2 regions of the Okibacterium fritillariae genome follow, and region 2 is predicted to be linked to the other one. Evidence: riboswitches for the same ligand, from Rfam matches in the RefSeq annotation. Region 2 holds a riboswitch; the other holds the start of a gene.
What was found. A riboswitch is a leader RNA that binds a small molecule or an ion and turns the genes downstream of it on or off. The one in region 2 is predicted to bind thiamine pyrophosphate.
Positions count from the first base shown of each region.

Region 1 (4,409 bases), 620 kb from region 2:
CTCGAACGTGGCCGTGTATTGAACGGTGGCCAAGGCATCCCGCCACGGGAACGCGGTATCGTCGGCGCCGAGCTTCGCGACCTGCCCGCCGAGCGCATCGATCGACACGCCGCCCTCGATCATGCCGCCCACCTGGCCCGCCGCCGTGGCCTGGCCGATGAGCGCCTGAATCCCGGCCGCGTCGAGCGGCGCCTGCGCGATATGCGACGTCGCCCCGAACGATTCGCGTTTCAGGCTGCCGCCCGGGCCCGTGTTGCACTGCGCGACCGCGATGTTCGAGCATCCGGCGTAGATGGCCATGGCCTGCCCGTAGTCGTGCGTCGACGACGTGTTGGTGCTGGGCTTCACGGCGTTCGTGAGCCCCGCGAGCTGGGCCGCGAGCTGCCCGGGTGCGCCCAACCAGGTGCCCGACATCGTGATCGCCGGGCCGGTCGGATGCTTCACGGGCCCTCCCAGCAACTTCAACGTCGACCAGAGGCCCGGGTCGGTCTGGGGCATCCAGCTCTGCCACGCCTCGACCACGGCGGCGGCCTGCGCGAACGGCCAGGACAGGAAGAACATGGTGACGGTGGGGGCCGCCTGCGTCTGGAACGTGAACGATGTCACCACGCCCAGGTGCCCGCCACCGCCGCCGCGCAATGCCCAGAACAGCTCGGGTTCGTTGGTTGCCGACGCCGTGACGACTTTTCCGTCGGCCGTGACAATCTCGATGGCCGTGACCTGGTCGCACGTCAGGCCGAAGGTGCGCGTGAGCACTCCGACACCGCCGCCCAGGGTGAGCCCGGCGACACCGACGGTGGCACACGACCCGGCCCCGATAGCCCGACCCTCGGCCGAGAGCGCGGCATACACGGACGCGAGCGCCGCACCGGCCCCGATGGTCGCCGTCCCGTCGCTTGCGACCGTCACCTGGTTGAGCGGGCGCACGTCGACCACGAGCGACGGCGGCACATCGGTTCCGCTCGCGCCGCCCGCCGAGTATCCGGGATAGCTGTGACCGCCCGACCGGATGGCGAGGGGCACGGCATGCGCGGTCGCGAACGTGATCGCGGCCGCCACATCATCCGCGCTCGATGCCTCGAGAATGGCGAGCGGCTGGGCGTCGTCGAACCGCGGGTTCTCGACCAGCTTGAGCTGCGCGTAATCGGCATCCGCGGGCAACACGAGCGCGCCCTTCAGCTGCGCGGCGAACGCCTGCCAATCGGCCGCCGTCGCGGTCTTCACGGACGTCGGCGTGCCCGCGGCGGTGGGGCTCGCGGTGGGCGTCGCGGGCGCAGTGCACCCCGAGAGCATCAGCGTCGCGCCGGCGAGCAGAATCGCCTGGCGCCTCGTCAGTTCGGCCATGACCGGAGCCTACTGCGCGAGCGCCGTCCGCGGCAGGACCTCTCCCCCATCCGCGGCGGCGGGTCCCGAAGAGACCGCTATAGTCGTCTCAGTGACACGGGGTGCCCGCACGACTGCGGGCTGAGAACACACCCGTCGAACCTGATCTAGTTAGAACTAGCGAAGGGATGTCCGCGGATGAGTATTCGCCCAGGCACCAGCACGACCCTGCCCACCGACCCCGGCCCGCTGTCGCCGGGCGCGCACCTCGAGCGGATGCGTTCGACCGCTCCGCTCGTGCAGTGCATCACCAATCACGTCGTGACCAACATCACGGCGAACGTGCTGCTCGCCCAGGGCGCCTCCCCCGCGATGGTCGATATCCCGGTGGAAGCCGGCGTCTTCGCGCGCATCGCGTCGGGTCTGCTCATCAACCTAGGCACCCCGACTTCCGAGCAACGGGATGCCGCGCGCGAGGCCGCGGTCGATGCATCCGCGGCCGGCACACCGTGGGTGCTCGACCCCGTCGCCATCGGAGCGCTGCCCGTGCGCACCGAGCTGGCCCACGAGCTCGTGGCCCTGCGGCCGAGCGTGATTCGTGGCAACCCGTCTGAGATCTTGGCCCTGGCGGGTGCGGGCGCGGGTGGTCGCGGCGTCGACTCGGTGGCCGGCACCGACGACGCCCTCGACGCGGCACGGATGCTCGCGCGCACGCACGGCAGCGTCGTGGCCGTCTCGGGCGCGGTCGACCTCGTGACCGACGGCGATCGCATCGCCCGTCTGGCGAACGGAACCGAGTTGCTCACGCTCATCACGGGCGGCGGATGCGCGCTCGGCGCGACCATCGCCGCCTACCTCTCCGTGGCCCACGATGGCGACCTCTTCGAGGCCACCGTTGCCGCGGTGACGAACTACACGGTCGCTGCCGAAGTCGCGGCCGACGCGACCCGGGGTGCGGGGCCCGGCTCCTTCGCGGTCGCCTTCATCGACGCTCTCCACGCCCGCGACGCCGCAACCGTCGCCGACCGCGCGGTGCGTTCGTGACCGCGCGTCACGCCCTCGACCTCTCCCTCTACCTCGTCACCGACACCGCCCTGTGCGGCGAGCGTGGTGTCGCGGCGACGGTCGAGGCCGCTGTGCGGGGTGGAGCCACGACGGTGCAGGTGCGCGCGAAGGACAGCAGCGCGGCCGAAGCCCTGCAGCTTCTGCTAGCCGTCGCCGAGGCGTGCGACAGCCGCGCCCAGGTGCTCATGAACGATCGCGTCGACGTGTTCCTCGCGGCGCGCGCCCGGGGTGCCGCGGTTCACGGCGTGCACGTGGGCCAGAGCGACCTGCCCGCCGTCGATGTGCGCGCGATCGTGGGAGAGGCGGCGATCGTCGGGCTCACCGCATCCTCACTCGTCGAGGTCGAGGCCGCGAACGCGTTACCCGATGGCGTCGTCGACTACCTGGGCATCGGGGTCATCAGGGCGACCACCACGAAGCCCGACCACCCCGAGCCCATCGGCGTGCACGGTTTCGGCGAGCGCCGCACCCTGAGCCGTTTCCCGGCTGTCGCGATCGGCGGCATCGGCTTCGACGACCTCCGCCCGTTGCGGGATGCGGGGGCCGACGGCGTCGCGGTCGTCTCGGCTCTGTGTGCGTCATCCGACCCAGAGCGTTCTGCCCGCGAGCTTCGAGCGGAGTGGGAGCGATGAGCATCCCTCGCGTGCTGAGCATCGCGGGCACCGATCCGACCGGTGGTGCGGGCATCCAGGCCGACCTCAAGAGCATCGCGGCCAACGGCGGCTACGGCATGGCCGTCGTCACGGCGCTCGTCGCCCAGAACACCTGCGGCGTGCGCTCGGTCCACACCCCGCCCGCGGCGTTCCTCGGCGAACAGCTCGACGCGGTCAGCGACGACGTCGAGATCGACGCGGTCAAGATCGGCATGTTGGGCGACGAGACGACGGTCGCGGTGGTCGACGAGTGGCTCGCCCGCATCCGCCCGCCCCTCGTCGTGCTCGACCCCGTGATGGTGGCGACGAGCGGCGACCGTCTGCTCGATGCCCGCGCCGAGGATGCCGTGCGCCGACTCATCGAGCGCTGCGACCTCGTCACCCCGAACCTCAGCGAACTAGGCGTGCTGGTGCGCGAACCGACCGCGGCGACCTGGGCGGAGGCACTCGACCAGGGCCGCCGCCTCTCCGAGAGTTCCGGCGCGATCGTGCTCGCCAAAGGCGGGCATCTGGCCGGCGACGACTGCCCCGACGCCCTCGTCGACGTCGCATCGCGCGGGCGCATCACCGGCGGGCTCGCCGAGGTTCCCGGCATCCGCGCGGCCACACGCAACACCCACGGCACGGGATGCTCGCTCTCCTCGGCCCTCGCCACCCAGCGTGCCCGCACCGATGACTGGGTCGCCGCCCTCGTCGCGTCGAAGGCCTGGCTGCTCGACAGCCTCCGCTCCGCCGACGACCTCCGCGTGGGCCGCGGCAACGGCCCCATCAGCCACTTCCACTCCCTCTGGGCGGATGCCGCAGCGACGTCCTCCGGCGCTGCGCGCTAACGGCTGACCGCCACACCAGACACGCACCCTGTCCTAGCGAACCCGAAAGAACCTCATGCTCCTCTCCGAACAGATCGTCCTCGTCACGGGCGCCGGTCGCGGCCTCGGCCACTCCATCGCCCGCGCGTTCGCCCGCGAAGGCGCCCGCGTCGTCGTCAACTACCGCTCCTCGCGTGCCCGCGCCGAAGCCCTCGCCGACACGCTCAACGCCGGCTCGCTCAACTCCGGCTCGAGCATCCCGCGTGCCGTCGCGCTGCAAGCCGACGTGACCTCCCCCGAGGAGGTGGCCGCGCTCTTCGCAGCAGCGCACGCCCACTTCGGCCACCCCATCACCACCGTGGTCAACAACGCCCTCGCCGACTTCTCCTTCAACGGCGACGCCCGCGCATCGGCCGACACCATCGGCTGGGATGCTTTCGCCGCCCAGTTCGAGGGCACGGTCCGAGCCACCCTCAACACGACGCAGGCTGCCCTGCCCGCAATGCGCGCGGCGGGCTTCGGCCGCATCATCACCATCGGCACGAACCTGTTCCAGAAC
Region 1 covers NZ_CP199917.1:796,239-800,647, reverse strand. The annotation lists gene ACUWEX_RS03920 (FAD-binding oxidoreductase) at 1-1,344, opposite strand, end outside; TPP riboswitch at 1,432-1,529, shown strand; gene thiM (hydroxyethylthiazole kinase) at 1,522-2,367, shown strand; gene thiE (thiamine phosphate synthase) at 2,364-3,020, shown strand; gene thiD (bifunctional hydroxymethylpyrimidine kinase/phosphomethylpyrimidine kinase) at 3,017-3,871, shown strand; gene ACUWEX_RS03900 (3-oxoacyl-ACP reductase) at 3,927-4,409, shown strand, end outside.
Region 1: it holds a riboswitch for thiamine pyrophosphate, as region 2 does, so the genes downstream of both, thiM (hydroxyethylthiazole kinase) here and ACUWEX_RS06660 (ECF transporter S component) in region 2, are expected to answer to the same signal.

Region 2 (4,409 bases):
CGCCAGCGGTGGGGTGAGGCATCCAGGCGGTTGTCGCCCCGGAGCAGGTCACTCGCCACGACCGAGCCGGACTGGGGAGCGAGCAGACCCGCCAGCGTGAGCGCGAGCGTGGATTTGCCGGCGCCGTTGGGGCCCTCGATGGCGAGGAGTTCGCGGTCGCGCAGCTCGAACGCGAGATCGGTCTGCACGGGATGCTGGCCGGGGCGCCCGACGGAGAGACCCGTGGCGCTGAGCAACACGCCGGCACCGGCACCAGCGGGAGGGGCTGTACCGATGGCGCCGCCAGAGGCAGAACTCGCACCCGCACCCGTTCCCGGCTGCGTGCGCCGCGCCGGCGCCTCGGGGCGCCACCCGGGCACCCATACACCCGCATCGCGCAGGCGTTCGGCGGTCGAGGCATCCCCCAACACCCGCTCGACCGAGCCATCAGCGCTGACGCCACCGTTCGGTTCGAGCACGACGACACGGTCGACGACCGAGGCCCACGTGTCGACCCGGTGCTCGATCACGACGAGCGTCGCACCCGTGCGTTCGAGCACACGCCCCACGGCATCCTGCACCTCGGCCACGCCCGCGGGATCGAGATTGGCCGTGGGCTCGTCGAGCAGCAACAAGCCCGGATGCATCGCCAGCACACCGGCCAGTGCGAGCCGCTGCTTCTGCCCACCCGACAACTGCGACGTGGGATAGTCGAGCGCCACGTGCAGGCCCACCGCATCGAGCGCCCAGGCCACCCGGCGCCAGATCTCGTCGCGATCGACGCCGAGGTTCTCGCAGCCGAACGCCACGTCGTCGCCCACGCGCGCCAGGATCACCTGCGAGTCGGGGTCTTGCAGCACGAGGCCCGCACGACCGCGGACGGCGGCGGGCAGCATCCCGTCGATGAGAAGAGAGCCCCGCGATTCGCCTTCGTCTGCGCTGTCGCCGAGAACGCCCGCCAGAGCCTGGATGAGCGTCGATTTGCCGGCGCCCGACGGCCCGAGGAGCAGCACGCGCTCCCCCGGGGCGATCGACAGGTCGAGCCCGTCGACCGCCCACGCGAGCCGACTGGCGTGCCGGAACGCCCAGCCGCGGGCCTCGACCCCGGCCGGGCGCGCCGACATCGCCTTGTCGTCAGACACGTCGAGCGGAGGCCCGTCCCGAGGCGAAGCGATCGAGCGCACCCGTGCGTGCGAGCCCCGTGGCCGCGAGCCACGGCAGCACGCCCGCGACAATGGCACCCCCGACGAGGGCCGAGATCGTGTAGACCGCGACGAAGCCGAATGCCGAGCCCGGGTACCAGAGCACCAGGTCGTTGATGGCCATGGCGAGACCGGCGCCCGCGCCCGCGAGCATGGCGACGGGCAGGTTCCAGACCCGGTAGAAGAACAGCAGGAAGATGATCTCGGCGCCGAGGCCCTGCACGATGCCGGCCTCGATGGTGAGGAATCCTCCCCATTGGGTGCCGACGAGGGCCGAGACGGCCGCCGCGACGGTCTCGACGAAGATGGCCGCGCCGGGCTTGCGGATGACGAGGGCGCCGAGCACTCCGGCGGCCACCCACAGGGTGGCGAGCGACGCCTGCAGGCCGGGGAGGAACTGGAACGGGGCGCTGATGGCGCTCCATCCGAGGCCCCAGGCCCAGAAGACGATGCCGGCGGCCACGCCGAGCACGCTGGCCACGACGATGTCGACGACCCGCCAACGGAACCGGCTGGGGGCGGCCGGGGCCTGCGGTTGGGTGAGTGTTTCGGTGCGCGTTGACACGATTCGTGCCCCTTCTATTCGGTGAATGAGGGCACGGGTAAGGAGATGAATGCCTCCCTGCGCTGGCATGATCCAGATCAGGTTCGACGGTCGAAGGTTGAGAACCTTCCTCTCAGCCCGGCTCACCGGACTCCCGTGTTGACAAAATTATAGCCCCGCGGCGAGTCGCCGCGGGGCCGAGAAAGTGAGGGCTACTTCTTGAGCGCCTTGATGATGCGCGCGAGGGCCTTGCCCGTGACCCAGATGGCCGGGATGCCGACGGCGAGCAGCGAAACGACGTTGGGCTCGAAGCGGATGCCGTCGGCCGCCTTGACGTAGGCGCCGATCGGGATGGAGGCGCCACCGCCGCCACCGCCGGAACCCGAACCGGCGACGTTCTCGTCGCCGTCTTCGATGTTCTCCCCTTCGCCGGCGCCGAAGCCGTACCAGGTCAGGGCGACGGGAATGAGGGAGCCCCCCTCGAACTCGACAGGCTCACCGTAGACGGTTGAGACGCCGAGCGATTTGAAGGAGTTGGCCAGGTCGAGAGAAAGGTTGCTCATGCCCCAAAGTTACTCTGTGGGGCTTCCCCGTCCAAGGGGTTGCGGTCAGCTTCTCGACGCGCTTGGTCGGCCCGGTGGGCGGATGCCGCGGCCGCCCGATCCCGGCCCGTGCGCGTCGTGCCGCTGAGGAGCGCCGCCGAACCGATCGCGCCCGAGCCGAACTTCTTGCGCAGCGAGTCGATCATGGTCTCGGCCTCGCGCCACTCCTCGTCGGGATCCCACAGCAGGGCGCCCGGGCCGCCTTCGGTCAGCTGCTCGGCCCGCACGCCGATGAGGCGGATGGCGCGGCCATCCGTGTGCAGCGCATCGAAGAGGTCGGTGGCCTCTTCGTAGAACCGCTTCGAGACGTTGCTCGGGTCTTCGAGCGTGCGCGATCGCGTGACGGTCGTGAAATCGGAGTAACGCACCTTGATCGACACCGTGCGGCCGGAAAGACCCGCCGCGCGCAGGCGTTGCCCCACCCGATCGGACAGGCCGAGGATCTCGCGTTTGATGCGAGCCGGGTCGCGGATGTCTTCGTCGAATGTGACCTCGTGGCCGACGCTCTTCTCGGTGGACTGCGTGACGATGCGCCGGTCGTCGACGCCGCGCGCGAGCTCATGCAGCTTGCGCCCCGTGGCCGCACCCACCGCGCGCTCGAGCACCGATAGGGGTGCCGCGGCAACGTCGCCGACCGTGCGCAGCCCCATGCGCAGCAGCGATTCTTCGGTGCGCCCGCCCACGCCCCAGAGCGCTCGAATGGGCAACGGATGCAGGAACTGCAGCGTCTCGGCCGGCGGCACGACCAGCAGGCCGTCGGGTTTGGCGGCCGACGACGCGAGCTTGGCCACGAACTTCGACCCGGCCGCGCCGACCGAGCACGTGAGGCCCGTCTCTTCGTGCACGCGGCGGCGCAGCATGCGACCGATCTCGGCGGGTGTGCCGAGCAGCCGACGCGCCCCGGCCACATCGAGGAACGCCTCGTCGATCGACAGCTTCTCGACGAGCGGCGTCGCCTCTTCGAAGATGGTCATGACGCGCTTCGAGAAGTGGCTATAGCGCGCGTGATGCGGCTCGAGGATGACGGCCTGCGGGCACAGGCGGATGGCCTTCGACACGGGCATGGCGGCCGTCACGCCGTAACGCCGGGCCTCATAGGTGGCGCTCGTCACGACCGAGCGGCCCGTCGGGTTGCCGATGATCACCGGCTTGCCCCGCAGCTCCGGGTAGTCGAGCAATTCGACCGACGCGAAGAAGGCGTCCATGTCGATGTGGAGGATGTGCGCGCCCTCGCCCGAGGCGTCGTCGTCGGAGACGCGACGCGAGAGACCATCTTGGCGGGACACACCTCATTGTCTCAGGCGCCACCGACATTCGAGGCGGGGCGCGAGAGCATCCGTGCCGGCGCCGTGCGTGCGGGCACCGCTCGGAAGCGCGGCACCGAAACCCGTTCGGCCCCCGCCCGGCCGCCGCCCGGCACTCGGGAATGGCTCGCGCGCCCGGGCGTTACAGTGGTCGGGGACACACCGACCGGGAGGCACCGATGACCGACTACGACTGGCTGGAACTGCAGCGCACCGCGCACGAAGAATTCTCGCGTCGCCTCGAACAGGTCAGCGATTGGGATGCCCCGACGCCCGACACCGACTGGAACGTGCGCCAACTCGTGCAGCACGTGATCGACGAGCAGCAGTGGGTGTCCGCACTGCTCACCGGCATGACCACGCGGCAGGCGCAGGGGTTGCTCAACCCGCTGTCTGACGACCTGAAGGCCGAGTGGCGGCAGCACTCCGAGCGGGCCACGAACGCGTGGCGGGAAGCATCCCACGACGCGCCCGTGCACCTCAGCTATGACACCGTGACCGTGCGCGAATACCTGGCCGAGCAGGTGTCGGATGTCGCGGTCCACACGTGGGATCTCGCGAAGGCAGTCGGCGCCGACGAGAAGCTCGATGACAACCTGGTCGAGGCCGTGTGGAGCGTTTTCGCGCCGCAGAAGGAGACGCTCGAGGCATCCGGATTGTTCGCCTCACCCGTTGCGGTCGACGAAGATGCACCCCTGCAGTCGCGCCTGCTCGCGCTCACCGGTCGCGACGTGCGCGCGCCCTTCCCCGGTTAGACCAGCCGTCAGACGAGCGCTTC
Region 2 covers NZ_CP199917.1:1,417,597-1,422,005, reverse strand. The annotation lists gene ACUWEX_RS06665 (ABC transporter ATP-binding protein) at 1-1,103, opposite strand, end outside; gene ACUWEX_RS06660 (ECF transporter S component) at 1,114-1,746, opposite strand; TPP riboswitch at 1,784-1,893, opposite strand; gene ACUWEX_RS06655 (hypothetical protein) at 1,938-2,288, opposite strand; gene ACUWEX_RS06650 (DNA polymerase IV) at 2,285-3,613, opposite strand; gene ACUWEX_RS06645 (TIGR03086 family metal-binding protein) at 3,811-4,386, shown strand; gene ACUWEX_RS06640 (hypothetical protein) at 4,395-4,409, opposite strand, start outside.